One region of the Kitasatospora sp. NPDC091276 genome, then DNA from elsewhere that is predicted to be linked to it. Evidence: riboswitches for the same ligand, from Rfam matches in the RefSeq annotation. Region 1 holds a riboswitch; each other region holds the start of a gene.

The links. Region 1 has a riboswitch for cyclic di-AMP ahead of AB0O19_RS01150 (glycoside hydrolase family 16 protein). Riboswitches for the same ligand answer to the same signal wherever they lie in the genome.
Region 2: linked by a shared signal. The riboswitch ahead of AB0O19_RS09255 (NlpC/P60 family protein) and the one ahead of AB0O19_RS01150 (glycoside hydrolase family 16 protein) in region 1 are both predicted to bind cyclic di-AMP.
Region 3: linked by a shared signal. The riboswitch ahead of AB0O19_RS12070 (transglycosylase family protein) and the one ahead of AB0O19_RS01150 (glycoside hydrolase family 16 protein) in region 1 are both predicted to bind cyclic di-AMP.
Region 4: linked by a shared signal. The riboswitch ahead of AB0O19_RS19150 (LysM peptidoglycan-binding domain-containing M23 family metallopeptidase) and the one ahead of AB0O19_RS01150 (glycoside hydrolase family 16 protein) in region 1 are both predicted to bind cyclic di-AMP.

The regions. Positions count from the first base shown of each region.
Region 1 covers NZ_JBFBFU010000001.1:260,595-268,225, forward strand. The annotation lists gene AB0O19_RS01125 (SDR family oxidoreductase) at 1-148, opposite strand, end outside; gene AB0O19_RS01130 (TetR family transcriptional regulator) at 291-911, shown strand; gene AB0O19_RS01135 (alpha/beta hydrolase-fold protein) at 1,123-2,265, shown strand; gene AB0O19_RS01140 (MoaF N-terminal domain-containing protein) at 2,372-2,701, opposite strand; gene AB0O19_RS01145 (lipase) at 2,911-4,248, shown strand; cyclic di-AMP (ydaO/yuaA leader) riboswitch at 4,514-4,680, shown strand; gene AB0O19_RS01150 (glycoside hydrolase family 16 protein) at 4,683-6,041, shown strand; gene AB0O19_RS01155 (hypothetical protein) at 6,061-6,666, opposite strand; gene AB0O19_RS01160 (IclR family transcriptional regulator) at 6,851-7,631, opposite strand, start outside.
Region 2 covers NZ_JBFBFU010000006.1:8,534-16,164, reverse strand. The annotation lists gene AB0O19_RS09270 (glycosyltransferase 87 family protein) at 1-978, shown strand, start outside; gene AB0O19_RS09265 (hypothetical protein) at 992-2,023, opposite strand; gene AB0O19_RS09260 (NlpC/P60 family protein) at 2,212-3,258, opposite strand; gene AB0O19_RS09255 (NlpC/P60 family protein) at 3,486-4,631, opposite strand; cyclic di-AMP (ydaO/yuaA leader) riboswitch at 4,642-4,791, opposite strand; gene AB0O19_RS09250 (NlpC/P60 family protein) at 5,130-6,164, opposite strand; gene AB0O19_RS09245 (NYN domain-containing protein) at 6,365-7,631, opposite strand, start outside.
Region 3 covers NZ_JBFBFU010000007.1:266,882-274,512, forward strand. The annotation lists gene mfd (transcription-repair coupling factor) at 1-1,282, shown strand, start outside; gene AB0O19_RS12055 (MazG family protein) at 1,354-2,382, shown strand; gene AB0O19_RS12060 (SDR family NAD(P)-dependent oxidoreductase) at 2,400-2,825, opposite strand; gene AB0O19_RS12065 (cytochrome P450) at 3,101-4,396, shown strand; cyclic di-AMP (ydaO/yuaA leader) riboswitch at 4,607-4,774, shown strand; gene AB0O19_RS12070 (transglycosylase family protein) at 4,780-5,697, shown strand; gene eno (phosphopyruvate hydratase) at 5,965-7,251, shown strand; gene AB0O19_RS12080 (septum formation initiator family protein) at 7,433-7,631, shown strand, end outside.
Region 4 covers NZ_JBFBFU010000014.1:35,896-43,526, forward strand. The annotation lists gene AB0O19_RS19145 (MFS transporter) at 1-1,478, opposite strand, end outside; cyclic di-AMP (ydaO/yuaA leader) riboswitch at 1,791-1,973, shown strand; gene AB0O19_RS19150 (LysM peptidoglycan-binding domain-containing M23 family metallopeptidase) at 1,976-2,935, shown strand; gene AB0O19_RS19155 (DUF2470 domain-containing protein) at 3,215-3,934, opposite strand; gene AB0O19_RS19160 (MFS transporter) at 4,114-5,328, shown strand; gene AB0O19_RS19165 (RidA family protein) at 5,405-5,830, opposite strand; gene AB0O19_RS19170 (IclR family transcriptional regulator) at 5,857-6,606, opposite strand; gene AB0O19_RS19175 (sugar kinase) at 6,644-7,631, opposite strand, start outside.

The DNA.
Region 1 (7,631 bases):
CGCGGTCCAGGGTCGTCTTCAGGCCGTCCTCGTCGACGTCGACGGCGACGACCTTCCCTCCCTCGGCGAGGATCCGGTGCACGGTGGCCTGGCCGATGCCAGAGCCGCCGCCGGTGATCAGGACGTTCCGTCCGCTGAAGCGCTCCATGGTGGTACTCCGTTCGTTCGTGCGTGGCCTCTCGACCTCAAGAGGCACGGTACGCCCTCATGGCATAACGTGCCAATAAGTCCTCTGTGTGTCACTTCGGCGCAACACGCCACATTGGCACCGGCCCGCGTACGCTGACCCTGTGACCGGACGCCCCACCCTGAATCAGCGCCGCCGCGACGCCACCCGGCTGGACATCGCCCGTACCGCCGCCGCACTCTTCGCCGAGCGCGGGGCCGAGGCGACCACCGCCGAGGAGATCGCCCTCGCGGCCGGCATCTCGCTGCGCACCTTCTACCGGTACTTCTCCGTCAAGGAGGACGCCGTCGCGCCGCTGCTGGCGGCCGGCGGGCGTCGCTGGGTCGACCAGTTCGCCGAGGCCCCGGCCGACCTGCCGCTGCGCGAGGCGCTGGAGCGCTCGGCGGTCGCCTCGCTGACCCCGCCCGACGAGGAGGCGGTCGAGGCGATGGAGTGGACGCGAAGCCTGCTGCGCGACCCGCGCCTCGACGGCACGTGGCAGCGCGTCCACGCCGACTCCGAGGAGCGGCTGCGGGCGGTCCTCGCGGCGCGTTGCCCGGGCGGCACCAGCCCGCTGGAGATCCGACTGGCCGCCGCTGCGGCGACGGCCGCGATCCGGGTCGCGCTGGAGGAATGGGCCGCCTCGGACGCGCCCACGACCGGCCCGGGCTCCCCGCGGGAGCTCGGTGCGCGCTGCATGCGCGAACTCACGGCGGGGCTGCGGCTCTACGGGCGGGAGGGCTGAGCCCGCCCGGCCGCGAACAGATAACAGCTGACAGATTTCGTTATCTGTTATCTGTTATCTGTTATCTGTCGGCTGTCATCTGTCACCTGTTCCTCCTCCCCGGCCCCGTTAGGGTGGGTGATCGCGCGCCCCGGTGGGGGAACCGGGGTGACCACCTCGGATGTCCTGGACGGAGGGGGCGGGGAGTTCGAGGCGTGGGAGCAAGTAGGACATGGGTCTGACGAGCCACAAGGTGTTGGCGCTGGCCGTATTGATCGCCGTCGTGATGACGGCCGGCACGGTCTGGCTGTGGCCAAGACTCGCCAAGCAGACCTGGCAGGCGGTGCTCGGCCGGATCGGCTCCCTGCTCGCCACCCAGCTCGCGGTGCTGGCCGCGCTCGGCCTGGTGGCGAACAACTACTTCGCCTTCTACAGCAGTTGGGACGACCTGCTGGGCACCGGTGACACCGGCCCGGTGGTGATCCACAACAAGGCGGACGCGTCCGGCCGGCTGCTCGTGGAGACGATCGGCCACGCCTCCGTCAAGGGCGGCGGCGCGATGGGCCGCGAGCCCAGCCAGTCCGGTGAGATCCGCAAGGTGCGGATCGACGGCGCGGCCAGCCGGCTGTCCACCGAGGGGTACGTCTTCCTGCCGCCGCAGTACTTCCAACCGGAGTACGCGCAGCGGCAGTTCCCGGCGGTGATCGTCAGCACCGGCTTCCCCGGGATCGCCGAGAACCTGATCACCCGGTTCAACTACCCGGGCGCAGCGCTCAAGTTGCTCCAGGACGGCAAGATGCAGCCGACCGTCATGGTGCTGATGCGCCCCTCGCCGGCCCTGCCGCAGGACACCGAGTGCGAGGACATCCCGGGCGGCGCGCAGTCCGACACGTACTTCACCAAGGACGTCCCCTCAGCGATCCAGGCGAGCTTCCGGGTCTCCTCCGACCCGCAGGCCTGGGCCTTCATGGGCAACTCGACCGGCGGCTACTGCGCCCTCAAGCTGGCCATGCGCCACCCGGACGTCTTTCCGACCGCCGTCGCGCTCTCCGCCTACTACGACGCCGCCGACGACCCGACCACGGGCGACCTGTTCGGCGGCAGCAAGCAGCGTCGTGACGAGGCCAACCTGATGTGGCGGTTGAAGAACCTGCCGCAGCCCAAGGTGTCCGTGCTGCTGGCCGGCACCAAGAAGGGCGACGGCGACTACCGGCGCGACACCGAGGCCTTCGTCGACGCCGTGCAGTCCCCGATGAAGGTCTCCTACAGCATGTTGGAGAACGGCGGCCACAACTTCGAGACCTGGAGCGCGCTGCTGCCGTCCTCGCTGGAGTGGCTGTCCCAGCACCTCAAGGTCCCGAACCAGGCTGCCTGAGCAGGCCGCCCGAGCAGGCCGCCCGAGCAGACTGTCTGAGCAGGCAGTCTGCTCAGACGGTCTGAGTAAGCCGACGGACAGCGAGGGGGCGCGGGAGCGGTGAGGCTCAGGCCACCCGCTCCAGCGTCCCGGTGTGCAGCTCGCCGACCCGGCCGCCCTCGCCCTCGTACGTCCAGAAGGCGCGCACCGTCAGCCGGCCGAGGTCCATCACGTGGCTGACGGTGATCCCGCTCTCCTCGGTCCAGCTGATGAAGTAGATCTCCGGCGCCACCTCGGCGACGTGCAGCCGCACGTCCTCCCACTGGCCCGCCGACTCGCCGAGGCCCTCCCAGCGCAGCCGCCTGCCGTCGGCCGAGTAGGTGTTGCGGAAGGCCGCGCCGTTGTCGGCCCGGAAGAGGTAGGTGCGGCCGGCGAAGGCGGGCAGGGGCGCGGTCATGGTGGGGCGGTACCTCGTTCCTGTGGGGCCGTGCACGGCGGTCTTGTGCACTGCGGAAGATGTCGGACCTCCAATTTATCCGACCCGGTGAGCCGGGTGGGCGCACCCGTGGACGGTGCGCCACGGCACCGGCCGCCACCGCGCAGGCCGGCGCGGTGTGCGGCGGGCACCTGGGCGCCCGCCGGCGGCCGGTCCTACCGTCCACCCCCATGAGACGCACCCCCACTCCCGTGCGGCACACCCCCACCGCCGTCAGACGCACCCCCACCGCGTTGTCCGCCCTCCTGCTCACCCTCGCCGCGCTGCTCCTCGGCACCCCCACTCCCGCCCAGGCCACCGTCGCCCAGACCGCCACTGCCCAGACCGCCGCCGAGGCGGCCACCGCCCCGCTCGCCCTCGAAGCCGCCTTCCCCGCCCCCGGCAACGGCTGGGCCAAGGTCGAGCGCTACCTCGACACCACCCCCGGCTTCCGCACCGAGCAGTACCCGGCCGACGGCCGCGGCGACCAGGACGGCGCCCGCCGGACGTACTTCGGCGGCACCGGCCAGCCCTCCTCCAGCCGCTTCCTGCTGTACTCGGCGACCGGCTGGGACACCGGCAGCCGTCCGACCCCCGTGCTGCTGGTCCACGGCGCCAACGACAACGCCGACCGCGCCTGGGCGAACCCGGGGGAGAGCGGCACCTGCGGTGCCTCCGCCTGCCCGTCCACCGGCCTCGCCCAGTACCTCGCCGGCACCGGCCACCGGGTGTTCGCCATCGGCTTCGCCCACAAGCAGGGCGACAACCTGCTCCAGGCGCAGGCCGTCGGCGACGCCGTCGCGCTGATCCGGGCCCGCCTCGGCGTCCCCCAGGTGGACGTGGTGGCCTGGAGCAAGGGCGAGGTCGCCGCCCGGGCGTACGTGTCCTCGGTGCGCCCGTCCTGGGGGCGGGCCTACGCGGGCGACGTGCGCCGCCTGATCACCCTCGGGGGCCCGAACGGCGGGCTCGACTACGTGTACGCGCACGGCTGGTCGTTCGACCTCGCGAGCTGGCCGGCCTGCGGCGGCACCGCCAACGCGCCGTCCCCGCACCTCTACATGACCTGCTACGGCACCTACACGGCGCAGCCCTGCCTCGGCGTGCTGCCCACCGGCGGTTACGACTGCTACCCGGGCCAGCGCCAGCTGCTCGCCCGCTGGGACGGCCGGTACGGGGTGGACGGCACCGCCCAGGACTGGTGGACCACCTACTACGGCGGCCAGGGCTTCTACACCTCCGGCCAGGGCATCCAGGCGGCGATCGACGCCGGTTCGCTGATCGCGCCGCTGCAACAGGCGGGCGTCCCCGCGTCGGTGCGCACCTATCTGCTCGCGGGCGGGTCCGCCGACATCCCGGGCGTGCTCAACGAGAACCGGGGGCCCAGCGACGGCATCGTGTTCACCGCGAGCGCCCTGGACACCACCGGCATCGCGACGATCGGCGGCACCCGGCTGCTCACCGGCCTCAACCACCTGGAACTCGCCTGGGCGCCGGAGGCCGAGAGCCAGGTCGACAACTGGCTCGCTTGACCCGTGGACCCGTGGACCCGTGGACCCGTGACCCGTGGACCCGTGACCCGTCGATTCGCCGATCCGTCGTTCGGCAGCTCGACGGCTCCGCTGATCCGTCCCAACTGATCCACCACGCAGCGTCGTTGATCGACACCACTGTGACCTGTGCGACAACCGGCCCGGGCAGGTTGTCCGTTCACGGACGGCCCGCCTAGCCTGCAACCGTCGTCCGCCCTCGCGGACCCCCGCCGCCGGGACGCCGAGTCCTGTCCACCCGCCGGCCGGCAACCGAGCACCACAGCGGACGGGAGCGGGGGAACCAAGGTCAGCGCCCGGCCCGTACGCTCCCGCGTGCGGGCCGTGGCTAGGGGTGAAGCCGCTTCCACCGGCGGCCGGGCTGCCTCAGCCCGAATCCGACAGCTCACCTCGCAGGCGTCGCAGAGGACACTGCCATGCACCAGCCTGCCCGGCGCCGCGCGCCGCGCCACGCCCGCCCCTCCCACCGGGGCCGCAACGCCACCCTCGCCGTCACCGGAGCGCTCGCCGTCACCGGCGCCGGACTGCTCGGCCTGCCGGCCGTCTCCGGCGCCCAGGCCGCCACCGCCCCGACCGTCACCCAGGACCGGCTCGCCCCGGCGACCATGGTCGCCAACCAGGCCGCCACCGCCTCGCTGACCCTCCACTCCTCGGCCTGCTTCACCGCGAAGACCGTCGGCGTGGGCGTCCGGAACGCGGGCGGTGCGAACCTCGACTTCCCGGGCAACGCCTCCAACGTGCAGATCTGCCCGAGCGGCCTGTCCTTCACCAGCGGCGCACGCGCCCTGCCGGCCGGGACGTACACCCAGTTCGGCTTCTGGCAGGACCTCGGCGGGGCCTGGCACAACCTGGCCTCGCAGCAGCTGGTGGTCTCCAGCACTCCGGCGCCGACTCCGCCCCCGACCCCGGCGCCCACCACGAAGCCGACTCCCGCCCCGACCCCGACGGCGACCCCGACCCCCACCGCGACGGCGACCCCCACCGCGAAGCCGACCCCGACGAGTAGCCCGAGTAGCCCGAGCAGCCCGAGCATCCCGAGCCCGAGCGCCACCGCCAGCCCGTCGGCCGGCACCCCCGCATCCCCGGTCGCCGGCAAGTCGCTGACCTGGTCCGACGAGTTCAACGGCCCGATCAGCTGGGGCTCGCGCTGGGTCGGCGACAAGAGCACCGCGTACAAGTACGGCAACCACAACCCGGACGACAACAAGCTCGACCTGCTGAACAAGAACAACGTCAGCGTCGCGAACGGGGTTGCCACCTTCACCGCCGCGCCCGGCACCACCACGCTGGAGAACGGCAAGCAGGCCTGGAACACCGGCTTCCTGACCACCGAGGGCTCCAGCGAGGGCTTCCAGGTCAGGACCGGCGACTACGCCGAGACCCGGGTCAAGCTGCCGTCCGGCTCCGGCGCCTGGCCGGCCTTCTGGACCTGGAAGAACGGCAACGGGGAGGTCGACTCCTTCGAGTACCACCCCGACAACCCGAACCTGCTGGAGCTGACCAACCACGTCAACCCCGGCAACCCCAAGTACTACACCGACGCCGGCGCCGTCGCGAAAGACCAGTGGGTGACCATCGGCACCTATTACGGCGCCACCTCGGTGGACTGGTACGTCAACGGCGCCAAGGTGTTCTCGGACGGCAAGGGTGTCGGCGCCAACTGGTCGGCGTACCTGATCCTCAACCTGTCGGTCGGCGCGGGGAAGTACCACCCGGCGCCGCAGGGCACCGCCCCGATCACCTTCGCCGCCGACTACGTCCGCGTGTACCGGTAGGGCCTTCGGGGCTTCCGGGTCAGGAACCGGGAGCCGTCTCGACCACCGTGATGTCGAACGGCTGCCGGTTGTTCCCCTCGTCCGGGTCGTCCGCGCCGCGCACCGCGACCGAGCCGCCGGTGAGCTTGCCGATCCGCAGGTCCGGGGAGAGGCGCACCGGCACCAGCGCGGTCGCGCTGCGCAGCGGGGGCAGTCCGGCCGGGAAGGCACAGCGCACCTGCCGGCCGTTGAGCCGCACCTCGCAGTCCTCGGGGAAGTACGGGCCCTCCGGGGAGACCCCGGGAGGCAGCGTCACCAGCACGGTGAACGGTGCGGCGGTGGTGTCCGGGCCTCGGTTGGCGATGAAGGCGTGGACGGTGGTGGTGCCGCCGGGCGGGGCGGCGTCCGGGTCGAGCCGGACCATCTCCAGATCGGAGCGGGACGCCGTGGTGGCTGCCGTGTCCACCGCCGGCCGGGGATCGGGCCGCCGCAGCGCCCAGGACGGGCCGGCGGTAAGCGTCGCCACCGAACAGCCGGCCGCCATCGCGGCGACGAGCGAGGCCGCGCGGAATCCGCAGAGCCTGCTGGCCTGCCCGGACCTGCCCTGCCCGGACCCGCCCCGCATTGTCGAACGCCTGTACGTCATCGTCGTCCACCCTGTCCCGGGGCCCCGGCCGCCCGCGCCGTTGCGGGCCGCGTCCGCACCAGGGTGGCGGAGCCTGCGCCGGGGGCCGGTACAACCCGCTCGGCGTCCGCCCGAACGGGGGAGCGCACGTGCGGGAAGTCGATCCGGTCGACTTCCCGTACGTGAAGCGGGCAGTGACGATGGGTCAGGGGGCGAGGACCTGCCCCAGCCGGGTCGCGATGTGGTGCATCACCGGCACCAGCGAGGACGTGCCGGCCTGCTCCTCCAGGGCCCGGATGCGGGCCTCCGGGCCGGACACCGACAGGGCGGTGGGCGTCGGCGCGCCCGGTACGGCGAGCGCGATGCAGCGGACGCCGATCTCCTGCTCCTGGTCGTCGACCACGTAGCCGCGCTCGCGCGCCTCGGCGAGCTGGTGCAGCAGTTCCTGCGGGTCGGTGACGGTGTACTCGGTGTGCGCGGGCAGCGGGTTGGGGCCCAGGACGGCGCGCGCCTCGTCCTCGGGGAGCTGGGCCAGCAGCGCCTTGCCGACGCCCGTGCAGTGCGGCTGCACCCGTCGGCCGACCTCGGTGAACATCCGCATCGAGCGCCGCGACTGCACCTGCCCGACGTACACCACCTCGCCGCCCTCCAGCACCGCCAGGTTGGCGGTCTCGCCGGTGGCCTCCATGAGTTCGGCCAGGTAGGGGCGGGCCCAGCTGCCGAGCAGCCGGCCGGCCGTCTCGCCGAGGCGGATCAGCCGGGGGCCGAGGGTGTAGCGACGTGCGGTGTCCTGGCGTACATAGCCCTGCTGGACGAGGGTACGAACCAGGCGGTGGATGGTCGGCATCGGCAGGCCGGAGCTGGCGGAGAGCTCGCTGAGGGTGGCCACGCCGCCGGAGTCGGCCAGCGCCTCCAGGAGTTGGAAGGCGCGCTCGACGGATTGCACGCCGCCGGTCGCGCGGTCCGGGCTGGTCGTCGATGCTGTG
Region 2 (7,631 bases), on a different contig from region 1:
GGCGCCTGGATGTGGGTGGTGGCCGTGCCGCTGCTCGGCCCGATGGTCTACAACCGGCTGGACATCATCGTCACCGCGATCGCCCTGGCCGGCCTGCTGGCGCTGATCCGCCGCCCGGCGATCGGCGGGATGCTGCTCGGCCTGGGCGGGATCATCAAGATCTGGCCGCTGCTCGCCCTGATCGGCACCCCCTCCGGCCGCCGCACCCGCCGCGCCTGGACGCTGGCCGCGGCCACCGCCGTCTCGGTGGGCTTCCTGCTCGCGGCCGGGATGAACGGCGCCTTCGGCTTCCTCGCCTTCCAGAAGGAACGCGGCATCGAGGTGGAGTCGCTCGGCGCGCTGCCACTGCACTTCGCCCGGCTCGCGGACGCCTGGGACGGCAGGGTCACCATGAACTACGGCTCCCCGGAGATGCTCGGGCCGTGGGTCCCCGTGATCAGCAAGGTGATGATGGCCGGCACCGTGCTGGGCTTCGCCTGGCTGCTGCTCTGGCGCTTCACCGCCAAGCGCCGCAACGCGGCCACCATGTACGACGCGGCGCTCAGCGCGCTGCTCATCTTCACCGTCACCAGCCGGGTGATCAGCCCGCAGTACCTGGTCTGGCTGATCGGCGTCGCCGCCGTCTGCCTGACCGTGCGCGGCAGCAGCCAGCGGCCGGTGGCCCTGCTGATCCTGCTCGCCTGCCCGCTGACGCTGGCCGAGTTCCCGCTGATGTTCAGCCGGATCCTCGCCAGCGAGCCCTGGGGCGTCAGCGTGCTCAGCCTGCGCAACCTGCTGCTGCTGGCCGCCACCGTGCTCTCCTGCGTCCGGCTCTGGCGCGCCACCCGCGGCCCGGCACAGCTCCCGGCGACGGTGGTGCTGGCCAAGCCCGAGCCGGTGCCCGCCGGCGCCTACCCGGTGCGCCCCGGCATCGCCTACGAGCAGGACCTGCTGGACGGCATCGACCGGCCCGGCACCCCGGCCAGGCAGCGGCGCTGAACGACGCGCGCCTTCAATCGCGCAGCGCGGCCACCTCGTCCAGCCAGAGCCGGGTGAACTCGGCCAGGCCGACGCCCGGTCCGGCCCGGAGCAGCCGGTCCAGCCGGCGGTCCCGGTCCTCCCCCTGCCCGTCGGCCGCGCCGACCGCCCGGTAGAACGCCACGAGCCGCTCGGGCCCGTAGCGCCGGGCGATCAGCTCGCAGGCGAGCCAGGCCTGCTCGTACGCCTGGGCGATGCCGTCGGCCCCCGCGGTGAAGTCCCGGTCGGCGGGCAGCGCGGTGGGCAGCCGGCCGGCGGCGACGTCCCGGGCCAGCTCGGGGGCGATCTGCTGCGGGCGCCGGCCGGAGCCCCGGTAGGCGGTCCAGTCGGCGACGCCCTCGGAGAGCCAGAGCGGTGTCCAGGCCCGGGTGTCGGCCCTGGTCGCGACGTGGGTGGCCTCGTGGGTGACGACCACCTGCCGGCCGAAGTCGCTGAGCCGCCCGAACGTGCCGGGGTTGACCAGCACCCGGTCGGCGGGGGTGTGCCAGGGCGCGCCGGGGGCGGCCGAGGTGACCGCCGCCATGCCCGCCCAGCCCGCCGGGTCGACCTCCAGCAGCCGGGCGAACTGCTCCGCGGTGGCGGGTACTTCGAGCAGCAGGCGGCCCGCCCAGCCGGTGCCCCAGACCTCGCTCACGGCGGGTGCGGCCCGGTCGGCCACCGCGACCAGACCGGCCGGGTCGGGCCCGTCGGCCAGTCCGAGCACCAGGCAGTGCGCGCCCGCCGCGGACCGGGCGGAGCCGAGGTCCCAGAGCGCCGGGGGCCCGCTCGCGCTCTCCTCCCGGTCGACCCGCCAGCCGCCGCCGACCAGGACCAGGTCGATCCGGCGCGGGTACACCACCGGGTAGTCGTCGTACCCGGTGATCCGGACCGCCAGGTCGGCGGCGGCCGTGAGCCGCTCCGGTCCGCCGTCCGCGCCGAGCACCAGGTTGTGGTAGCCGGCCTCGATCGCCGCCGGTCCGGACCAGGAGGGCAGCGCCCGGGCCCGCGCGTCCAGCAGCGCGGCCACCTCGGCCCGCCGGTCCGACGCCCACCGGTCCGACGCCCGCCCGGCCGCGGAGGGGGCCGCCGGGGCCGCCGGCGGCAGCGACAGCTGGGCCAGCCCGCCGGCCGCGAGCAGCAGCGCACCGCGCCGGGACAGCGTCCGGCGGGCGCCGTCTATCGGGTGGGGGGCGTCGGGGTCGGACGGTGCCGGGCTCAGAGCCGGACCACCCCCGCGACCGGCATCGCGTTGACGCTCTCGTAGCGGACCTTGGCGCCCGGGTAGGGGGCGTGCACGATCACCCCGCCGCCGGCGTACATCCCGACGTGGTGCATGTCCCGGTAGAAGATCACCAGGTCTCCCGGCCGCGCTTCGGAGAGGCTGACCCGCTGCCCGGCGTACGCCTGGGCCTGCGAGGTGCGCGGCAGGGTCACTCCGGCCTGCCGCCAGCTGTAGTACATCAGACCGGAGCAGTCGAAGGCGCGGGGCCCGGTGGATCCGTAGAGGTAGGGCGAGCCGATCATCCGCACCGCGGCCGCCAGCGCGGCCGCCCCGCGCTCGGAGGCGGGCGGGGCCGTGCCGAGGTCCAGCCGGTCGGTGCCCCGGGTGGCGCGCTGCTCGGCCTCCCGGGCGTCCTGGGCGGCCATCCGGGCCCGCTCGACGACGCCCAGGCTGTTGAGCAGCCGCTGGGCCTGGGTGAGCCGCTGCTGGATCTGCTGCTTGCTGTCGGCGAGCGAGCGACGGACCTGGTCGAGTTCGGCGAGCTTGCCGGCGGTCTCGGTGCGGCGCTGGTCGAGCCGGCGCTGGCGGGTGGCCAGTTCGTGCAGGGTCTCCTGCTGCCGCTCGGCGGCCTGGTCGAGGGTGCGGGCCCGGGACAGGTAGCCCTCCGGGTCGGTGGAGAGCATCAGCTGGACGGTCTGGGCCATGCCGCCGCCGCGGTACTCGGCGCCGGCCACGGTGGCGAGGTCGCCGCGCAGTTGGTTGAGCTGGTCCTGGGCGACGGCGATCTCGCCCTGGAGGACGGTCGTCTCGCCCTGGAGCCGCTGCTGCGCCTCCTGGGCGGCGTTGTACTTCTCCGACGCCTGCTCGGCCTCGCCGTAGAGCTGCTCCACCTGCGCCTTGACGTCCTTGCGGGTGGGCGTGTCCGGCGTGGCGGGGGCGGCCTGGGCACTGCCGCCCGTCGTCACACCCAGGGCGGTGGCGGCGGCTGCGGTCAGCACCAGCGCACGGGCGAGCAGTTGGGAACGACGGTGCACGGGCATGGCGGCAGCGGCTCCGATCCGGCGGTGGGGCCCCGCCGCCGCCCCAACGCGGGCGGCCCTGGAAGCGGAGTCCGGTGGCAGACGTTAGCGAGTCCGGGCAACCGAGTCCAAACCCCCGCCAACCCGAATATTTGACCCGCAATCGGACATCAGTCCGAGGCGCCGGAAAAGCCGCAGGCCCGGCCTTCCGCGGTGGAAGGCCGGGCCCGGGAGGGCCTGAGCGGGGATCAGACCCGCACGATGGAGGTCAGCGGCATGTTGCCGACGGCCTCGTAGCGGACCGACGCGCCCGGCTTGGGCGCGTGCAGCACCTGGCCGTTGCCCGCGTAGATGCCGACGTGGTGGGCGTCCCCGTAGAAGATCAGCAGGTCGCCGGGCTGGGCCTGGGAGAGGTCGGTGCCGATCCGGGTACCGGCGTGGGCCTGCTCCTGCGAGGTGCGCGGCAGCGAGACGTCGACCTGGTTGAACGCCCAGACCATCAGGCCCGAGCAGTCGAAGGAGCCGGGGCCGGAGGCGCCGTAGACGTACGGGCTGCCGATCTTGGAGGCGGCGATGGACAGCGCCGCGGCGCCGCGCGAGCTGCCGGCGCTCGGCTTGGTGACCGGCGCGGCGGGGGCCTGCGACGCGCTCAGGTCGGTGCGGCTGTTGTCGCGGGAGGAGCGGTCGGCGGCCTGCTGGGCCGCCGCCTGCTGCTGGGCGGCCTTCGCCGCGGCGTCGGCCTTCGCCTTGGCCTCGGCGGCGGCCTTCTCCTCGGCCGCGCGGATCGCCTGGCGCTCCTGCTCGGACAGGGTGTTGAAGAGGTCCTGCGCGGCCTTGAGCTTGCCCTGGACCTCGTCCTTGGCGCTCTTCAGCTGCTGGGTGGTGGTCTCCATCTCGGCGAGCTTGCCCTGGGCCTCGGAGCGCACCTGGTCGAGCTTGCGCTGCTCGTCCTGGAGCTGCTTGAGCTGGCCCTTCTGGGTGCCGCCGGCCTGGTTCAGCGTGTCGGCCTGGCTCAGGAAGGTGTCCGGGCTGGCGGAGAACATCAGCTGGACGGTCTGGGATATGCCGCCGTTGCGGTACTGCTCGCCGGCGATCTCGGCCAGGCCGCCCTGGAGGTCGGTCACCTGTCCCTGCTGCCGCGCCACCTGGTCCTGCAGGTCGGTGACCTGCTTCTGCAGCTGCTGCTGCTTCTCCTGGGCGGCGTTGAGCTTCTCGGTCGCGACCTCGGCCTGCTCGTTGAGCTGGTCGACCTGCTCCTTGACCTGGTCCTTGGTCGGCTGCGGGTCGGCGTGGGCGCCGGACTGCGCGGACAGCGCGACGGCCGCCGCGGCGAAGCCGGTCAGGATCGAGACCCGGGTGCGACTGGCGGGCTTGGGACGACGATGGGACGCCACGAAGGCGGACTCCTTCTTCCTACGCCGTCTACCGGGTGAGCTGACGGGTTCGGGCCGGAAGCGTGCCCTACGACGCCTCACGGCCGTTCCACCGGCCGACCTGGCGCCGATTCACCCCGGAGGAACGTGGTTCCCCGGCTCCGTTCGACAGCACCCCCGACTGCTGGGCTCCCCGTCGGGCAGGCACTGGGCCCGCCCCGCTGCGTCACGAACTCGACGGAAACCACCGCCGTCACCCTGGCTGGGCGATCGGGAGTGCGGTGGTTCGGGGCACGACCCTAGTAACTGAACCGTGATCCGTTCAAATCCTTGTCAGAAAAAAGACGGAAGAAGACCAAAGTTCTTTTGTGAATATGACACATAGTGATCACCGCCGTACGCAAAGCTGATCACTCTTCACCGGGGACTCGCGCTGCGGACAAAACCCGAACGCCACCCCCGGTCGGAGGGTGGCGTGGATCACAGGCCCGGACGGGGCCCTCCGGGCGTGTCGGGCCGTCAGACCCGGCGGATCGTGTTGATCGGCATCGCGTCGACCTTCATCACCTTCACCACGTCGCCGGTGTGCGGCGCGTGCACCACCATGCCGTTGCCGATGTACATCCCGACGTGGTGCCGGTCGGCGCCGTAGATGACCAGGTCGCCCGGCTGGGCCTGGTCCAGCGAGACCTTGGTGCCGACGTTGCCCTGCTCCTGCGAGGTGCGCGGCAGCGAGACGCCGGCCTGGCCGTACGCCCAGACCATCAGGCCCGAGCAGTCGAAGGTGGTCGAGCCGGTGGCGCCCCACACGTACGGCGAGCCCTGCTTGCTCATCGCCTTGGCCACGGCCACGCCCGCGTAGCCGCCGGCCTGCGGAAGGCTGCCGAGGTCGGCACGGTCGCTGCCGCGCGAGGCGCGGTCGTCCTGCTGCTGCTGGGCCCGCAGCGCGGCGCGGTCGGAGGCGCTGAGCGAGTTCAGCAGGTCCTGCGCGGCCTTCAGCTTCTGGTTGACGTCCGTCTTGGCCTGGTTCAGGTCCTTGGTGGTGGAGTCGAGCGAGGCCAGGACGGCGGCGGCCTCGGACTTCTCCTGGTCCAGCCGACGCTGCTGGTCCAGCAGGCCCTTGAGCGCCTCGGACTCGCTGGCGCTGGCCTGCTGGGCGCTGGACGCCTTCTCCAGGTAGCCCGACGGGTCCGAGGAGAGCATCAGCTGGACGGACGGGTCGATGCCGCCGGTGCGGTACTGCTCGCCCGCCACGCCGGCCAGGCCGGTCTGCAGCTGAGTCATCTCGTCCTGGCTGCGGGCCACCTTGTCCTGCAGCTGGTCGGACTGCTTGCGGAGCTGGTCGGCCCGCTCCTTGGCGCCGTTGTACTTCTCCGCCGCCTGCTCCTGGTCCTGCTGGAGCTGGTCGATCTGCGCCTTGACGTCGCTCTTGCTCGGCTGGGGCGCGGCGTGCGCGGCGACCTGCGCGGAGAGGGCGACCGCGGTCGCCGCGGCAGCGGTGAGCACGGAGACCCGGGCGCGGCTCGGCTGCTTGGGACGGCGGTGGGAGGCCAAGGGAATTGCTCCTTCTTCCATCGGCCTCACCCGATCAGGTGAGAATCCGGAAAATAGGTTTGACGCCACACCCTAGGGAAGATCCACGGGTTTTGCCACTCCCCCGAAGGCGTGAACTCCACTTCCCCCGCAGGCTCCACTGGATGTGCACACCACCGCAAACCGGGCGCTGACCAGGCGTCATCCCGCCGCGGCAGCCGTCAGGGCCGCGCCAGCCGGTTCAGCAGCAGAACGGAAGCCACGGGGCGCGCGCCGGCCTTCCGCACGCCCTCCGCGACCTCCCGGTCGGTGGACACCACCACCACCGGACGGCCCTGCGGCTCGGCCCGCACCAGACGGCGGATCAGCTCGTCCGCGGTCTCGCCGGTCCGGCTGAACCGCACCCGCACCCCGCGCGGTGGCGCCATGATCACCGGAACGTCCAGGTCCTGCCCGTCGAACACGCAGGTGACCTCCGCCTGCGTGCGCTGGGCCAGCATCGCCAGCCCGCCCAGCAGCCGGATCCGCTGCTGCTCCAGCGGCAGCGTCGGGTAGCCCGTTTTGGTCACGTTGTAGCCGTCCACCACCAGGTGCACCTGCGGGATCGCCAGCAGCTGGTCCAGCAGCGCCGGATCGTCGTCGGCCAGACCGCGCCGGGCCACGTCGTGCGGCGAGGCCGCACCCGGCACCACCGCCTCCACCAGGTCCCCCGGCCGGATCTGGGAGACCGGCAGCGCCAGCTCCCGCTGGAGCCCCTGCGCCGACTGCAGCACCGTGTCCAGCAGCAGCCGCAGCCGCATGTCCTCGACGCTGCGGCCCTCGCGGGCCGACCGGCGGCCCTGCTCGGCCGCCGTCTCCAGCTCGCCGACCCGGTGCCGCAGCCGCCGCGCCTCGGACTCCGCGGCGCCACGCTCGGCGGCCGCCTGCGCCCTCGCGGCCTCCAGCTCGGCGGTCAGCCGCCTGGTCTCGGCCTGCGCCCGGCGGGTGTCGCTCTCCAGCGAGCGCACCTTCTTCCGCAGCGACTCGGCCTCCCGGCGGACGCCCTCGAACTCCGCGCGCTGCCGCTCCAGGTCCGCCCGGGCGGCGGACCGCAGTTCGGCGAGCTCCGCCTGCAACTTCTCCGCCAGCCGGGTGGCCTCGGCGGCCGCGCCCTCGGCGCCGGCCCGCTCGGCCTCCTCCCCGGCCTCGGCCACCAGCCGGCTCCAACCGGCCGACCGCACCAGGTAGGCGGCGGCCGCGACGTCCATCGGATCGGCGGCGCCCGGAACGCTGCCCGACTCCAACGCCTTCACCAGGTCCGGCTGGCCCAGCCTCAGCCGCTCCGCTATCCGCACCCGGAACGCCGGCTCCGACTCCAGCGCCGCGGCCAGCGCCGTGGCCGCGTACTTGGCCCGCCGGGCCGGGGTGAACTTGACGTACTGGCGCAGGCTCTGCGGCAGCTCGCCGGGCGGCAGCCCGCCGAGCGCGTCCGAGGCCAGGCCGACCACG
Region 3 (7,631 bases), on a different contig from region 1:
GCAGCGCTTCGGCGTCGAGCACAAGGAGCAGCTGAAGAAGCTGCGCGCCAACGTCGACGTGCTCACCATGTCCGCGACGCCGATCCCGCGCACCCTGGAGATGGCCGTCACCGGCATCCGCGAGATGTCCACCATCACCACCCCGCCGGAGGAGCGGCACCCGGTGCTGACCTTCGTCGGCCCCTACGACGAGAAGCAGATCTCGGCCGCGATCCGGCGTGAACTCCTGCGCGAGGGCCAGGTGTTCTACATCCACAACCGGGTGGAGTCGATCGACAAGGCGGCCGCCCGGCTCAAGGACCTCGTCCCCGAGGCGCGGATCGCCACCGCGCACGGGCAGATGGGGGAGAACCAGCTGGAGAAGGTCGTCGTCGACTTCTGGGAGAAGGAGTTCGACGTCCTGGTGTCGACCACGATCGTGGAGTCCGGCATCGACATCTCCAACGCCAACACCCTGATCGTCGAGCGCGGGGACACCTTCGGCCTCTCCCAGCTGCACCAGCTGCGCGGCCGGGTCGGCCGGGGCCGCGAGCGCGGCTACGCGTACATGCTGTACCCGCCGGAGAAGCCGCTCACCGAGACCGCGCACGAGCGCCTGGCCACCATCGCCCAGCACACCGAGATGGGCGCCGGCATGTACGTGGCGATGAAGGACCTGGAGATCCGCGGCGCCGGCAACCTGCTCGGCGGCGAGCAGTCCGGGCACATCGCGGGCGTCGGCTTCGACCTCTACATGCGGATGGTCGGCGAGGCGGTGGCCGAGTTCCGCGAGTCGCTGGCGAACGGCGGCGAGCCGGAGGAGGAGCCGCTGGAGGTGAAGATCGAGCTGCCGGTCGACGCGCACGTGCCGCACGACTACGCGCCCGGCGAGCGGCTGCGGCTGCAGGCGTACCGCTCGATCGCGGCGGTCAACTCGGAGGCGGACATCCAGCAGGTCCGGGACGAGCTCGTCGACCGCTACGGCAAGCTGCCCGAGCCGGTGGAGAACCTGTTGCTGGTCGCGGCGCTGCGGCTGTACGCCCGGCGGTGCGGCATCGCGGACATCACCCTCCAGGGGGCCAACGTCCGGTTCGGGCCGGTGGAGCTGCGGGAGTCCCAGCAGCTGCGGCTGAACCGGCTCTACCCGCGCAGCCAGGTCAAGGCGGCCGCCCAGCAGCTGCTGGTGCCGCGGCCGAGCACCGGGCGGATCGGCGGCAAGCCGCTGGTCGGGCGGGAACTGCTGGGCTGGTGCAGCGAGTTCCTGTCGGCGATGTTCGACGACCTGGCGGGGTCGAAGAAGTAGGACCCCGGCGGGAGGGGCGGGTCCCGTCGGGCCCGTCCCCGCCCCGGGCGGGCGGCGGGTAGGTTCGGGGTGTGACGACGAATGTTCCGGACGCGAAGCTGATCCTGTTGACGACCACCCACCGGGTGGCCCCCGGGTTGCTGGCGTGGCCGGCGTGGGAGGCGCTGCGGTCGGCGGGGCGGGTGCTGGCGGGGGACGCGGGGCATCCGCAGGTGGCGGCGGTGCGGCAGGCCGGGGTGGAGGTCGAGGTCGTGGCGGCGGGATCGGCACCGGCGCTGGCGCGGCTGCTGACCGGACAGCCGGGCGGGGCTGGGCCGACGGTGTGGCTGGGCAGCCCGGACGGGGATCCGGGGCTGACGGACGCGCTGGCGCGGCTGGCGGTGGAGCACGCCGGTGAGGTGCCGGAGATCGAGGTGCTGCCGGGGTCGTACGACCTGCCGGGGGCGCGGCTGCTGGACCTGGTGTCGGTGATGGACCGGCTGCGCTCGCCGGGCGGTTGCCCGTGGGACGCCGAGCAGACGCACGAGAGCCTGGTGAAGTACCTGGTCGAGGAGGCGTACGAGCTGGTCGAGGCGATCGAGGAGGGGGACCGGGAGACGCTGCGCGAGGAGTTGGGCGACGTGCTGCTCCAGGTGTTCTTCCACTCCCGGATCGCCGAGGAGCACCCGGCGGAGGCGTTCTCGATCGACGACGTGGCCGGTGACATCGTCGAGAAGCTGATGTACCGGCACCCGCACGTGTTCGGGGACGTCGAGGCGGAGGGCGCCGCCGAGGTGGAGGCGAACTGGGAGCAGCTGAAGGCGGCCGAGAAGGCGGACCGGGAGTCGGTGCTGGACGGCGTGCCGGCCGGGCTGCCGTCGCTGGCGTACGCGGCGAAGCTGGTGTCGCGGGTGCGCCGGGCGGGCTTCGCGGGCGTGCCGGACGAGCCGTACGCGCTGCCGGCGGAGCTGACGGCGCAGTCGGCGGGGCGGCTGCTGCTGGCGGTGGCGCAGCGGGCGCACGACGCCGGGGTGGACGTGGACGCGGCGCTGCGCTCGGCCGCGCGCGGTTACCGGGACGCGGTGCGCGCGGCCGAGGGCCTCGGGCCGGTCGGCGAGTAGCGGGCCCGGGCAGGGCCTCAGGCGGCCGTGGCGGTGTTCTCGATCGGCCGCCGCTGCCGGGGGACGACTTCGCCGATGGCCTCGCCGACGAGGGCGAGGAGTTCGGCGAGGCGTTCGAGGTCGAGGCGGGCGGGCAGTTCGGCGAGCGAGACGATCCGCTCGCCGTCGGGGCCGGCGACGCAGAACAGGTCGATGGGGCCGAGGTGCTTCTCGGCGGTGTCGACGAGGGCGGCGACGTCGCTGGGGCGGCGGATGTCGCCGCCGACGCCGACGACGGGGCAGCCCGGCCGGTCGAGTTCGGTGGCGAGGTCCTCGGCGACGCCCGCACGCTGGTCGGCGATCAGCACTCCGGCGGCGCCGGCGGCGGCGAACCGGCGGGCGAGCTCGGCTCCCGATCCGCCGTCGAGTACCGCGATGACGACGACTGCCCCGCTGACCCGCATGGTCTGCTCCTCCCTGTGGGCGACACCGCACCGGCGCCCACGATTTCTGCGGAGGATCGTAGGCAGGTCCTGACCCTCCGCAACAGGGATTACCCCTCAGGTGACCAGGGTCACGCCCGCCACCCGGCCAAGAGCTGTCCAAGAGCTGTCCACGGACCGTCCACGGGGCGTCCACGGAGCGTTGGCGGGCCGTCCGCCGGGTGTCGACGATCCGGCCCCGCCGGTCGCGTCCGCCGGAGGCGGTGCGGCCCCGACCCACCGGATACGGTCGACGCATGCCAGTGCAGCCCGATCCCGCCGCCCCGCAGCTCTTCACCTGGGAGTTCGCCACCGATCCGTACCCCGCCTACGCCTGGTTGCGCGAGCACGCCCCGGTGCACCGCACGACGCTGCCGAGCGGGGTGGAGGCCTGGCTGGTGACCCGCTACGCGGACGCGCGGCAGGCGCTGGCGGACGGCCGGCTGTCGAAGAACCCGGCGCACCACAGCGAGCAGGCGCACCGCACCGGGCGGGTGGGAATTCCGGGGGAGCGCCAGGCGGACTTGATGACGCATCTGCTGAACATCGACCCGCCGGACCACACCCGGCTGCGCCGGCTGGTGTCGAAGGCGTTCACGCCGCGCCGGGTGGCGGAGTTCGAGCCGCGGGTGCAGCAGCTCACGGACCGGCTGATCGACGGCTTCGCGCAGCGCGGTTCGGCGGACCTGATCCACGAGTTCGCGTTCCCGCTCCCCATCTACGCGATCTGCGACCTGCTGGGCGTGCCGGCCGAGGACCAGGACGACTTCCGGGACTGGGCCGGGATGATGATCCGGCACGGCGGCGGCCAACGCGGAGGCGTGGGGCGGGCGGTGAAGCGGATGCGGGCGTACCTGCTGGAGCTGATCCACCGCAAGCGGGCGGATCCGGGTGATGACTTGATCTCGGGCCTGATCCGGGCGAGCGACCACGGCGAGCACCTGAACGAGAACGAGGCCGCCGCGATGGCGTTCATCCTCCTGTTCGCGGGGTTCGAGACGACCGTCAACCTGATCGGCAACGGCACGTACGCGCTGCTGCGCAACCCGGAGCAGCGCAGGCTGCTGCAGGAGTCGGTGGTGCGCGGCGAGACGGCGCTGCTGGAGACCGGGATCGAGGAACTCCTGCGCTACGACGGGCCGGTGGAGATGGCGACGTGGCGTTTCGCGACGCGGCCGCTGTCGATCGGCGGGGTGGACATCCCGGTGGGTGATCCGGTGCTGGTGGTGCTGGCCGCGGCGGATCGCGATCCGGCCAGGTTCGCGGACGAGAACACCCTGGACCTGGCCCGCACGGACAATCCGCACCTGGGTTTCGGCCACGGGATCCACTACTGCATCGGCGCCCCGCTGGCCCGCCTGGAGGGGCGGAGCGCACTGGCCACGCTGCTTTCCCGGCTGCCGGACCTGCGGCTCGCGGAAAACCCGGAGAACCTGCGCTGGAGGGGCGGCCTGATCATGCGTGGCCTGCGGGAACTCCCGGTCGAATTCACTCCGGAGACCCGCTCTCCGCACGCGCCGCCGGTCACGCCGACCGACGCCCCGACACGCTGACGGCATGTCTCCGGAGGCCCGTGGAGCCAGGTCTGAACCCGCATTAATCCGGACATACCGCCGCCGTTGGTAGGCGATTGACCACGCGCCGTAATTTGTGTGTGATGTCGGTGATATGAGCTTGTTATTGGTCTGATGATCTGTCTACTCTCCCTGGAGTTCGCAGCTGCGGACCTCGTGCGCGGAACGCCGAATCCTGCCCGCCGCGTCACGGGAAACCGACCAGACCCTGGGCAGGGGCGGGGGAACCAGGTTTGTTGCCGTTCCCCGACGGCTTGGGGTGAAGCCGCCCGAGCGGAATCGTTTCCGCTTTCGGCGGCCGGGCCACCTCCCGGTCCGAACCCGACAGCTCACCTCGCAGGCGTGCGGAGAGGGACCTCTTCATGCTGTTCGTTGGAACCGGCCGCCACCGCCGTCGCACCCAGACCGAGAAGGCCATCGCCGTCGCCGGTGTGGCCGGCGTCGGACTCGCGATGCCGCTCCTCACCGCCACCGGCGCCTCCGCCGCCCCGGCCTCCACCTGGGACGCCGTCGCCCAGTGCGAGAGCGGCGGCAACTGGAGCATCAACACCGGCAACGGCTTCTCCGGCGGCCTGCAGTTCACGCCCAGCACCTGGAAGGCGTACGGCGGCACCTCCTACGCCCCGCAGGCCAACCAGGCCAGCAAGGCGCAGCAGATCTCGGTCGCCGAGAAGGTGCTGGCCTCGCAGGGCCCGGGCGCCTGGCCGGTCTGCTCCCAGAAGGCGGGCCTGAGCAAGGGCGGCGCCCCGGCCTCCGTGGACACCTCCACGGACGCCAAGCCCGCCAAGCAGTCCGCCGCCAAGCCGACCCAGCAGGCGCAGGCCCCGAAGCCCGCCCAGCAGCCGGTCAAGCAGGCCGCCCCGAAGCCGGCCGCCCAGCAGCCCGTCCAGCAGGCCCCGCAGCAGACGCAGCCGCAGACCCAGGGCTTCTCCGGCAAGGCCGGCTGGGACGCCGACGCGAAGGTGTACTGGTACCAGAACAACGGCGCCTGGTACTGGACCAGCCACCAGAGCGTCTACCAGCAGTACGCGGGCCAGCCCGCCGCCCAGCCGCAGTACGCGCCCCGCGCCGCGCAGCCCGCGCAGTCCGCCCCGGCCGCGCAGCCCGCCGCCGCGCAGGGCGGTCACGACTACACCGTCCGGGCCGGCGACACGCTGTCGACGATCGCCGCCGCCCAGGGCGTGTCCGGCGGCTGGCAGTCGGTGTACGACGGCAACCGCGGCACCGTCGGCGGCAACCCCAACCTGATCATGCCCGGCCAGGTGCTGCACCTCGGCTGAGCGGCCCGGGCCCTGAACGGCCCGCGCCCTGCGGGCGAAGGGGGACGGGACCCGTCCCCCTTCGCCCGCATTCCCCCGTATTCGCCCGCTTCGATCGGGCAAGCAGGTGAACTACCGGTGGGTAGCCGGGCCACACGCTGAGACGGGACCGAGGCCAGCGCGGCCCCGGGGGCCGGGGCGGTTAGGCTCTGGTCGTAACGACTCCGCAATCGTCCCGCCGGCAGCACCCAACGTCAGCCGGACCCTGCTTCCGCAAGGAGATGCCTCGTGCCGTCCATCGATGTCGTCGTAGCCCGTGAGATCCTCGACTCGCGTGGCAACCCCACGGTCGAGGTCGAGGTCGGCCTCGACGACGGCAGCACCGGCCGTGCCGCTGTCCCGTCGGGTGCCTCCACCGGCGCCTTCGAGGCGCTCGAGCTGCGCGACGGTGACAAGAACCGCTACTTCGGCAAGGGCGTGGAGAAGGCCGTCCTGGCCGTCATCGAGCAGATCGGCCCGGAGCTGGTCGGCTACGACGCCACCGAGCAGCGCCTGATCGACCAGGCCATGCTCGACCTGGACGCCACCCCGGACAAGTCCTCGCTCGGCGCCAACGCGATCCTGGGCGTCTCGCTGGCCGTGGCGCACGCCGCCTCCGAGGCCAGCGACCTGCCGCTGTTCCGCTACCTGGGCGGCCCGAACGCGCACGTGCTGCCCGTTCCGATGATGAACATCCTCAACGGCGGTTCGCACGCGGACTCCAACGTCGACATCCAGGAGTTCATGATCGCCCCGATCGGCGCGGAGTCCTTCTCCGAGGCCGTCCGCTGGGGCGTCGAGGTCTACCACACCCTCAAGGGCGTGCTGAAGGAGCGCGGCCTGTCCACCGGCCTCGGCGACGAGGGCGGCTTCGCGCCGAACCTGGACAGCAACCGCGAGGCCCTGGACCTCATCACCGAGGCCATCCAGAAGGCCGGCTACGTGCCCGGCCGTGACATCGCGCTCGCCCTGGACGTCGCCGCGTCCGAGTTCTACGAGGACGGCGCCTACCAGTTCGAGGGCAAGGCCATCTCCGCCGCCGAGCTCATCGAGTACTACGCCGAGCTGGTCGACGCCTACCCGCTGGTCTCCATCGAGGACCCGCTGGACGAGTCGGACTGGGACGGCTGGAAGGCCATGACCGTCAAGCTGGGCGACAAGGTCCAGCTGGTCGGCGACGACCTGTTCGTCACCAACCCGGCCCGCCTGGCCAGGGGAATCGAGACCGGCACCGCCAACGCGCTGCTGGTGAAGGTGAACCAGATCGGCTCGCTGACCGAGACCCTGGACGCCGTCGAGCTGGCCCAGCGCAACGGCTACCGCTGCATGATGTCGCACCGCTCCGGCGAGACCGAGGACGTCACCATCGCCGACCTGGCCGTCGCCACCAACTGCGGCCAGATCAAGACCGGTGCCCCGGCCCGCTCCGAGCGCGTCGCCAAGTACAACCAGCTGCTGCGCATCGAGGAGATCCTCGACGACGCCGCCGAGTACGCCGGCCGCGGCGCCTTCCCGCGCTTCCGCTCTGCGGAATAGCAAGCACAGCCGCTCCGCGGAGCAGCAGGCTCAGCCGCTCCTCGGAGCGGCGAGCACGGTCGCTCCGCCGACCGGTGAGCACGCCTGACCGGTGCCCCGCCGTTCACCCCGTAGGGTGGACGGCGGGGCACCGTCGCGACCAGGAGGGGAACGGGAGATGGCAGGCTGGAGGATCCCGGGCTTGGCGGCCCGGCCTCGCTTCACGAGCCGGGCGACCGTCCTCGTCCTGGTGCTCTGCTCGCTGGTGGCGATCCTCGCCTACCCGACGCGGCAGTTCATCTCCCAGCGCGCCGAGATCTCCGCCCAGCAGGCGAAGGCCGACCGCTCCCGCCAGCAGGTCGAGCAGCTGCGCCGGGAGAAGGCCCGCTGGCAGGACCCCG
Region 4 (7,631 bases), on a different contig from region 1:
ACGTGGCCCGGGTCGAGCGGCGGGGTGGTGCCGCAGGCCCACTCGCAGTCCGGCTCGGCCACCGGGCGGTCCACCGGCGCGAGCACGTTGCCGCGGACGGTGGCGAAGGCCGTCAGCCCGCCGGTGACCAGCAGCCCGGCGCAGATCAGCATCGCGGTGCGGAAGGCGGAGTCCACCGCGGACGGCACCCGGTAGGCGTCGCCGCTCAGCCCGGCGAGCGAGGGCAGCGCGGCGACCGCGAGCAGCCCGGCCGCGCGGGCGGCGGCGTTGTTGACGCCGCTGGCGATGCCCGCGTGCCGGACCTCGACGGCGGCCAGCACCGTCGCCGTCAGCGGCGCGACCAGCAGGGTCATCCCGCAGCCCAGCACCGTGACGGCGGGCAGCACGTCCGCCCAGTAGGAGGAGCCGGGGCCGGTGCGCAGCATCAGCAGCACCCCGGCGGCGCACAGCAGCGGACCGACGGTGAGCGGGATCCGGGGGCCGATCCGCTTGCCCAGCCGCCCGGCGCGTGCCGACAGGGTCAGCATCAGCACGGTGATCGGGACCAGGGCGAGGCCGGAGACCAGCGGGGAGAAGCCGGAGACGATCTGCAACTGCACCACCAGCAGGAAGAACACCCCGCTGAACGCCGCGTAGACGCAGAGGGTGACCAGGTTGACGGCGGTGAACAGCCGGGAGGAGAAGAGGCCGAGCGGCAGCATCGGCTCGGCGGCGCGGCGCTCGACCGCGATGAAGGCCGCGCCGAGCAGCAGGCCGATCGCGCCGGTGAGCCAGACCGCGGGGGACAGGCCCTCCCCGGCGGCGGTCAGCGCGTAGGTGATCGCGCCGAGGGCGAGCGCGGCGAGCAGCGCGCCGGGGACGTCGAAGCGGCCGACGGCGCTCTCGTTCCGGCTCTCGGGGACGAACCGGGAGGTGACCGCGACCACGGCGGCCGCGAGCGGAAGGTTCAGCAGGAAGATCCACCGCCAGCCGGGGCCGTCCACCAGCCAGCCGCCGAGGAAGGGGCCGACCGCGGCCGACACCCCGCCGAGGCCCGACCACAGGCCGACCGCCGCCGAGCGGTCGTCCGGGTGGAAGACGGCTTGCAGCATGGCGAGCGAACCGGGGGTGAGCAGCGCCCCGCCGATGCCCTGGACGGCGCGGGCGGCGATCAGCACGTGGATGGTGGGGGCGGCGGCGCAGGCCGCGGAGGCGGCGGCGAACCAGAGCACGCCGATCAGGAAGACCCGGCGCCGGCCGTACCGGTCGCCGAGCGCGCCGCCGAGCAGGATCAGTCCGGCCAGGGTGAGCAGGTAGGCGTTGAGCGTCCACTGCAGGGACGCGAGGGAGGCGCCGAGATCGGTGCCGATGCGGGGCAGCGCGACGTTCACCACGGTGCCGTCGAGCATCGCCATGCTGGAGCCGAGCACCGTCGCGAGGAGGACCCAGCGTCCCCGCGAGGTGCCCAGGCGCAGTGTTCCTGCTTCGGAGGTGGCCACGGGCCGATCCTGCGCCCGTGGGGCGTACGTGACAAGGGTCACCGGGTGGCGTGTCGGTGGGTGCGCGGTGCGTGAGCGGGCGGGTGCGCAGCGGTGGCGGAATCGGCGCAGCGTCGTGGATCAGTGGCGCCGGGTGAATGGATTGTGCACGTACGGTGCGGCCGATCATTCGGAGGGTCACCGCAGCTCGGGGGGTTGTCGGCGGTTCAAGTGATCGACATTGCTTCACCCGAACGGATGGGTTTTAGTTCAGCGACCGCCCGGCCAGTCCGGACGGATCCACCGGGTGGAACGCCGAATCCTGCCGCTGCCCGGTGGCTCGCACCGAACTCTGTACGGCAGGAGCGGGGGACCCACAGGTAAGTCGCCGGACCGGAAACGGCACGCTTTCGCGTACCCGGATCCAGGGCCGGCTAGGGGTGAAGCCGCATGTGCGGCCGGGCAACTCCAGCCCGAACCCGACAGCTCACCTCGCAGGCGTCGGAGAGGAAAATTCCATGCCTGCACAGGCTCGTCGTATCGCCCTGCCCCGCGCCGCCCGCATCGGGATCGCCACCGCCGTCACCGGTGTCTCCTTCGCCCTGCCGCTCGTCACCGCGATGAGCGCCCAGGCCCACCCCGCGCCGGCCGCCGCGGTCACCGCCGCCCCGGCCGCCGCTCCCGCCGACCAGGCCCAGGCCTCGTCGCAGGAGAGCTACCGCGTCGTCAGCGGTGACACCCTGTCCCGGATCGCCGACGCCCAGCACGTCGACGGCGGCTGGCAGGCGCTGTACGACCACAACCGCGAGGTCGTCGGCGGCAACCCGGACCTGATCTTCCCCGGTCAGCGGCTCGTGATCGCCGGCCAGGCCGCCCCGGCCAAGCCCGCTGCCCCGGCGAAGCCCGCCCAGCCGTCCGCCCAGGACGCCGCGCCGGCCACCACCGCCGCCAAGCCGCAGGCCCAGCTGGAGGTCCGGACCGAGGCGGCCAAGCCGTCCGCCCAGCTCCAGACCCAGCTGCAGACCGCCGCGCCGTCCGCCACGGTCAGCACCGTCCCGGTCGCCGCCGCCTCCGCCTTCGTCGCCCCGCTGGCCAGCCCGAAGCTGGGCACCGCCTACGGCGTGGCCGGCTCGATGTGGGCCTCCGGCCACCACACCGGCCAGGACTTCGTCGCCTCCACCGGCACCCCGCTGCGCGCCGTCGGCAACGGCGTCGTGGTGAAGGCCGGCAACGGCGGCGCCTACGGCAACGAGGTCGAGATCAAGCTCGCCGACGGCCACTACGCCGAGTACGCGCACCTCTCCTCGATCGGTGTGAAGATCGGTCAGGCCGTCAAGGCCGGACAGCAGATCGGCCTCTCCGGCGCGACCGGCAACGTGACCGGCCCGCACCTGCACTTCGAGATCCGCAACGGCTCGGAGTACGGCTCGGACATCAACCCGGTCGCCTACCTGCGGGCCCACGGCGTCGCGCTCTGACCCGTACCGGATGTACCGGATGTACCGGATCTGCCGGATGTGCCGGATGAGGAACCACCGCTGCTACGGGGCGAATCGACCGCCCGGGATGGTCATGTCGGGTGACCGCTCGACCGGGTGATCGCCGCAGCAGTGGACATGGGCGCGGGACACGCCCAGGCCGGCCCGGCTCGCGAGACTTCTCTCGCGAGCCGGGCCGGCCGCTGTCGTTTCCGGGCCTTGGTGGGTGCCCCCAAGGCGAATTGACGATGTGTCAGATATGTGGGCTGGTGGGCCGGTTCAGAGCCGGTGGGCGGGCAGCCCGTGCTGGGCGGCGGTCAGCAGCTCGTGCATCCGCTGCCCGAAGTCCTCGGTGTCGGCGGCCGGTTCGGGGAAGACCAGGCGGACGTCGCGGTGGCCGTGCGGGTGGTCCAGGCGCAGGACCAGGCCGTGGCGGTCCAGGGCGAGCGGGCGGACCTCCGGGTGCTGGGCGAGCAGGTCCGGGTCGAGCAGCCGGGTGAGGACGGCGAGGGCGTCGGCGTGGTCGTCGGCGAGGTGGGTGAGCATGGCGGCCTCGTAGCGGGCCAGCGGGTCGGGCGCGGCGAGGGCGAGGTCGCCGGCGGTGAGCGCGCCGGTGCCGTACGGGGTGGCGAGGACGGCGTGGGCGACGTCCACGCGCAGGTGGACGCTGAGGCCGTCGTCGGCGAGGTGGGCCAGGTGTAGTCGGCCGGCCAGGGTGAGGCGGGCGCGGATCCGGTCGCGGACGGCGACGGGGGAGATGTCGGTGACGTCCAGGACGACGGCGAGTCCGTCGGTGGCGCGGGCGGCGGCGGTGGCGAGCGGGTCGCCCAGCGGGGCGCGCAGGCGCAGCCGGGAGCCGTGGACGGAGACCGGGGTGTCGAGGTCGTGGTGTTCGCCGCAGGCGCGGACGGTGAGCGAGGAGGTCGCGCTGAGCAGGCTCTGGACGCGCTCGGCGGTGGTGGGTTCGGGCACCTCGGCGTCGCCGGCGGGCAGGCTCATGACGGACCTCCAGTTAGTTAGGTGAGCCTAACCTAATCTCCGCTCGGGGGTGTGGCAAGTGGCGTGGCCGGGATCGCTGTCGTCAGGGATAGATGGCGCTTGCAAGTACCTGCGGGTGTCTCGTATTGTCGACGCTGGTAGTTGCATGCGCAACGGTTCTCTCTGGAAAGCGGTCCCTCATGCCCCTCGCGCTCCTGGCGCTGGCGATCAGCGCCTTCGGTATCGGCACCACCGAGTTCGTGATCATGGGCCTGCTGCCCGAGGTCGCCGGCGACTTCTCGGTCTCCATCCCCACTGCCGGTCTGCTGATCTCCGGCTACGCGCTCGGCGTCGTGGTCGGCGGCCCGCTGCTCACCATCCTCGGCACCCGGGCCCCCCGCAAGGGCATGCTGCTGACGCTGATGGGCCTGTTCGTGGTGGGCAACCTGATCGCGGCCGTCGCCCCCGCCTTCGGGCTGCTGATGATCGGGCGGATCGTCAGCGCCTTCGCGCACGGCGCGTTCTTCGGCATCGGCTCGGTCGTCGCCGCCGACCTGGTCGCCCCGCACAAGCGGGCCGGCGCCATCGCCCTGATGTTCACCGGCCTCACCGCCGCCAACGTGCTGGGCGTCCCGATGGGCACCCTGCTCGGCCAGCACTTCGGCTGGCGCTCCACGTTCTACGTCGTCGCCGGGCTCGGCCTGCTCGGCCTCGCCGGGATCGCGGCGCTGGTGCCCGTCCAGCCGAGGGCGGGCGCCGCCCGGCTCGGCCCCGAACTGGCCGCCTTCCGGACCCTGCGGCTCTGGCTCGCGCTCGCCATGACCGTGCTCGGCTGGGGCGGCATCTTCGCGATGTTCACCTACATCACGCCGATGATGACCGAACTGGCCGGCTTCGCCCCGAGCAGCGTCACCTGGCTGCTCTTCCTGTTCGGCGTCGGCCTGTTCGTCGGCAACCTGCTGGGCGGCTGGTTCGCCGACCGCGCGCTGATGCGCAGCCTCACCGTGATCCTCGCGGTGCTCGCGGTGCTGCTGTTCGCCTTCACCTTCGCCGCGCACAGCAAGCCGGCCGCGATCGTCCTCATCCCGCTGATCGGGCTGTTCGGCTTCGCGACCGTCGCGCCGCTGCAGAAGCGGGTCATGGACCAGGCGGCGGGCGCGCCGACGCTGGCCTCGGCCGCCAACATCGCCGCGTTCAACCTGGGCAACGCGCTGGCCGCCTGGCTCGGCGGGCTGGTCATCTCCGGCGGCCTCGGCTACGACGCGCCGAACTGGGTGGGCGGGCTGCTCACCGCGGTCGCCCTCGGTGTGACGGTGTTCGCGGCGGCGCTGGACCGGCGCGGCGCGGCGGGCGAGGGGCGGGTCGTGGCGCGCTCGGGCGCCCCGGCCGAGCAGGGCGTGCCCGCGGGGCGGTGAGCGAGGGGGCGGCGGAGGGCCCGGACGCCTGGTGCGCGTCCGGGCCCTTGCGGTGGTCAGGCCGCTCGACGGTGTCTCAGGCGACGACGGCCTGGGCGTCGATCTCGACCAGCATCGGCTCCTGCGGCAGCTCGACGAAGATCGTGGTGCGGCAGGGCTTCACGCCGCCGGGCTTGATGTTCTCGTCGATGAACTCGGCGTACACCTCGTTCATCAGCGGGAAGTCCGCCCGCTTGGTGAGGTAGACCCGGAACATCACCACGTCCTCGATGGTGGCCCCGCCGGCCTCGACGATCGCCTTGACGTTCTCCAGCGTGCGCCGGGTCTGCGCCTTCACGTCGCCGTGGTACAGGTACTCGCCGGTCGCCGGGTCCTGCGGGCCCTGGCCGGAGACCTGGAGGATCGGGCCCTTGCGGACGCCCTGGGAGAACATCCAGGCGGGGGCGGGGGCGCCGTCGGTGCGGACCTCGGTCTTGCCGCTGGTCGGGTGCTGCTCGTTCATGGGGTTCCTTACGGTCTGACGGTTGATCAGTTGTGGTCCGGGCGGCCGCAGTCGGCCGAGATGGCGCGGGTGGTGGCGAGCAGCTGCGGGAGGAGGTCCAGCACCTGCTCGTAGGGCAGGACGACGTCCGGCACCGAGATGGACGCGGCGGCGACGACCCGGCCGCTGGCGTCCCGGATCGGTGCGGCCACGCAGTTGATGAACGCCTCGTGCTCGGCGTGGTCCTGCGCCCAGCCCTGGACGGCGACCTTCTCCAGCTCGGCGAGCAGCGCCTCGGGCGTGCTGAGGGTGCGGGGGGTGTGCGGGGTGAAGTCGATCCCGGCGGCCACCCGGCGGCGTTCGGGCAGCGGCAGGTCGGCCAGCAGCACCTTGGAGACGGCGGCGCTGTGCAGGGCGGCGCGCAGGCCGATCCGGGAGTACATCCTGACCGGGTGCCGGGAGTCGAACTTGTCGATGTAGACGACCTCGCCGCCCTCGTACGCGGCCAGATGCACGGTCTGGCCGGTGGTGGCGTTCAGCTCGGCCAGGTGCGGGGCGGCGATCCGGCGGACGCCGCGCTGTTCCAGGGCGAGGCCGGAGAGGGCGAACAGGCCGGCGCCCAGGTGGTAGCGGTAGGCGGCGTCACGGTAGACGAACCGTTCCTCCTCCAGGCTCTGGAGCAGTCGGAGCACGGTCGTCTTGTGGACGCCGAGCACCTCGGCCAGCTGGTCGAGGGAGCGCTCGCCCTCGCCGAGTTCGGCGAGCAGGCGCAGGGCGCGGGTGACGGTCTGGCTCATCGTGCTCCGCCGGGGTCGTTCGGGCTCGGGTTCGTGCTCATTGTGCCCGGGCCCGCCGGGTGTCGCGGGACCGGTCCGCGGGGACGGCCGGGCCGGTGATGCCCTCCACCGAGACCCGGGTGGCGGCCCAGTCGGCGGGCGAGGCGTCGAGCAGCGCGGCCACCACGGCGGCGGGCGGCAGTTCGGCCTGGTCGCCGTGGGCGGTCAGCGCGCAGGCGGCGCTCAGGTGGCCGAGTCGCAGCCGGCGGCGCTGGTCCAGGCCGCGGACGGTGCCGGCCAGGTAGCCGGCGGCGAAGGCGTCGCCCGCGCCGGTGGCCTCGACCACCTCGACGGCCAGGGCCGGTTCGCTCACCGCCGTGCCGTCCCGCTCCAGGGCGGTGACCAGCCGGGCGGCGTCCTTGACCACCACGGTGGCGGGGGAGGCGAAGCGGCGGCGCAGCGCGGCCGGTTCCCCGGTGCCGAACGCGGCCTCGGCCTCGTCGGCGCCGATCAGCAGCAGGTCGGCGGCGTCCAGCAGCGGCGGCAGGACGGCCGGGTCGCGGTCGTGCCAGAGCGCGGGGCGCCAGTTGAGGTCGAAGCTGACGGTCCGCTCCGGGCGGCGGTCGGCGAGCAGGGCGCGCAGCAGCGCCAGGCAGTCGTCGGAGAGCGCGGCGGTGATGCCGGACAGGTGCAGCAGGCGGGCGCCGGACAGCAGCCGGACGGCCGCCGGGTCGGCCAGCAGGGCGGGGGAGAGCGCGGCGGCCGCGGAGCCGCGCCGGTGGTAGTGCAGCCGGCTGCGGCCGGGGCCGAGGTCGTGGTGGTGGCCGGTGGCGCCGCCGACCTCCTTGAGGTACAGGCCGGTGGGGCGGTGCGGGTCGACGGCGACCGCCGAGACGTCCACGCCGCGGGCGGCGACCTCGGCGAGCAGCCGGCGGCCGAAGCCGTCGTCGCCGACCCGGCTGATCCAGGCGGTCGGGACGCCGAGCGCGGCCAGCGCGCCGGCCACGTTGGACTCCGCGCCGCCGACCGACAACCGGAAGTTCTCC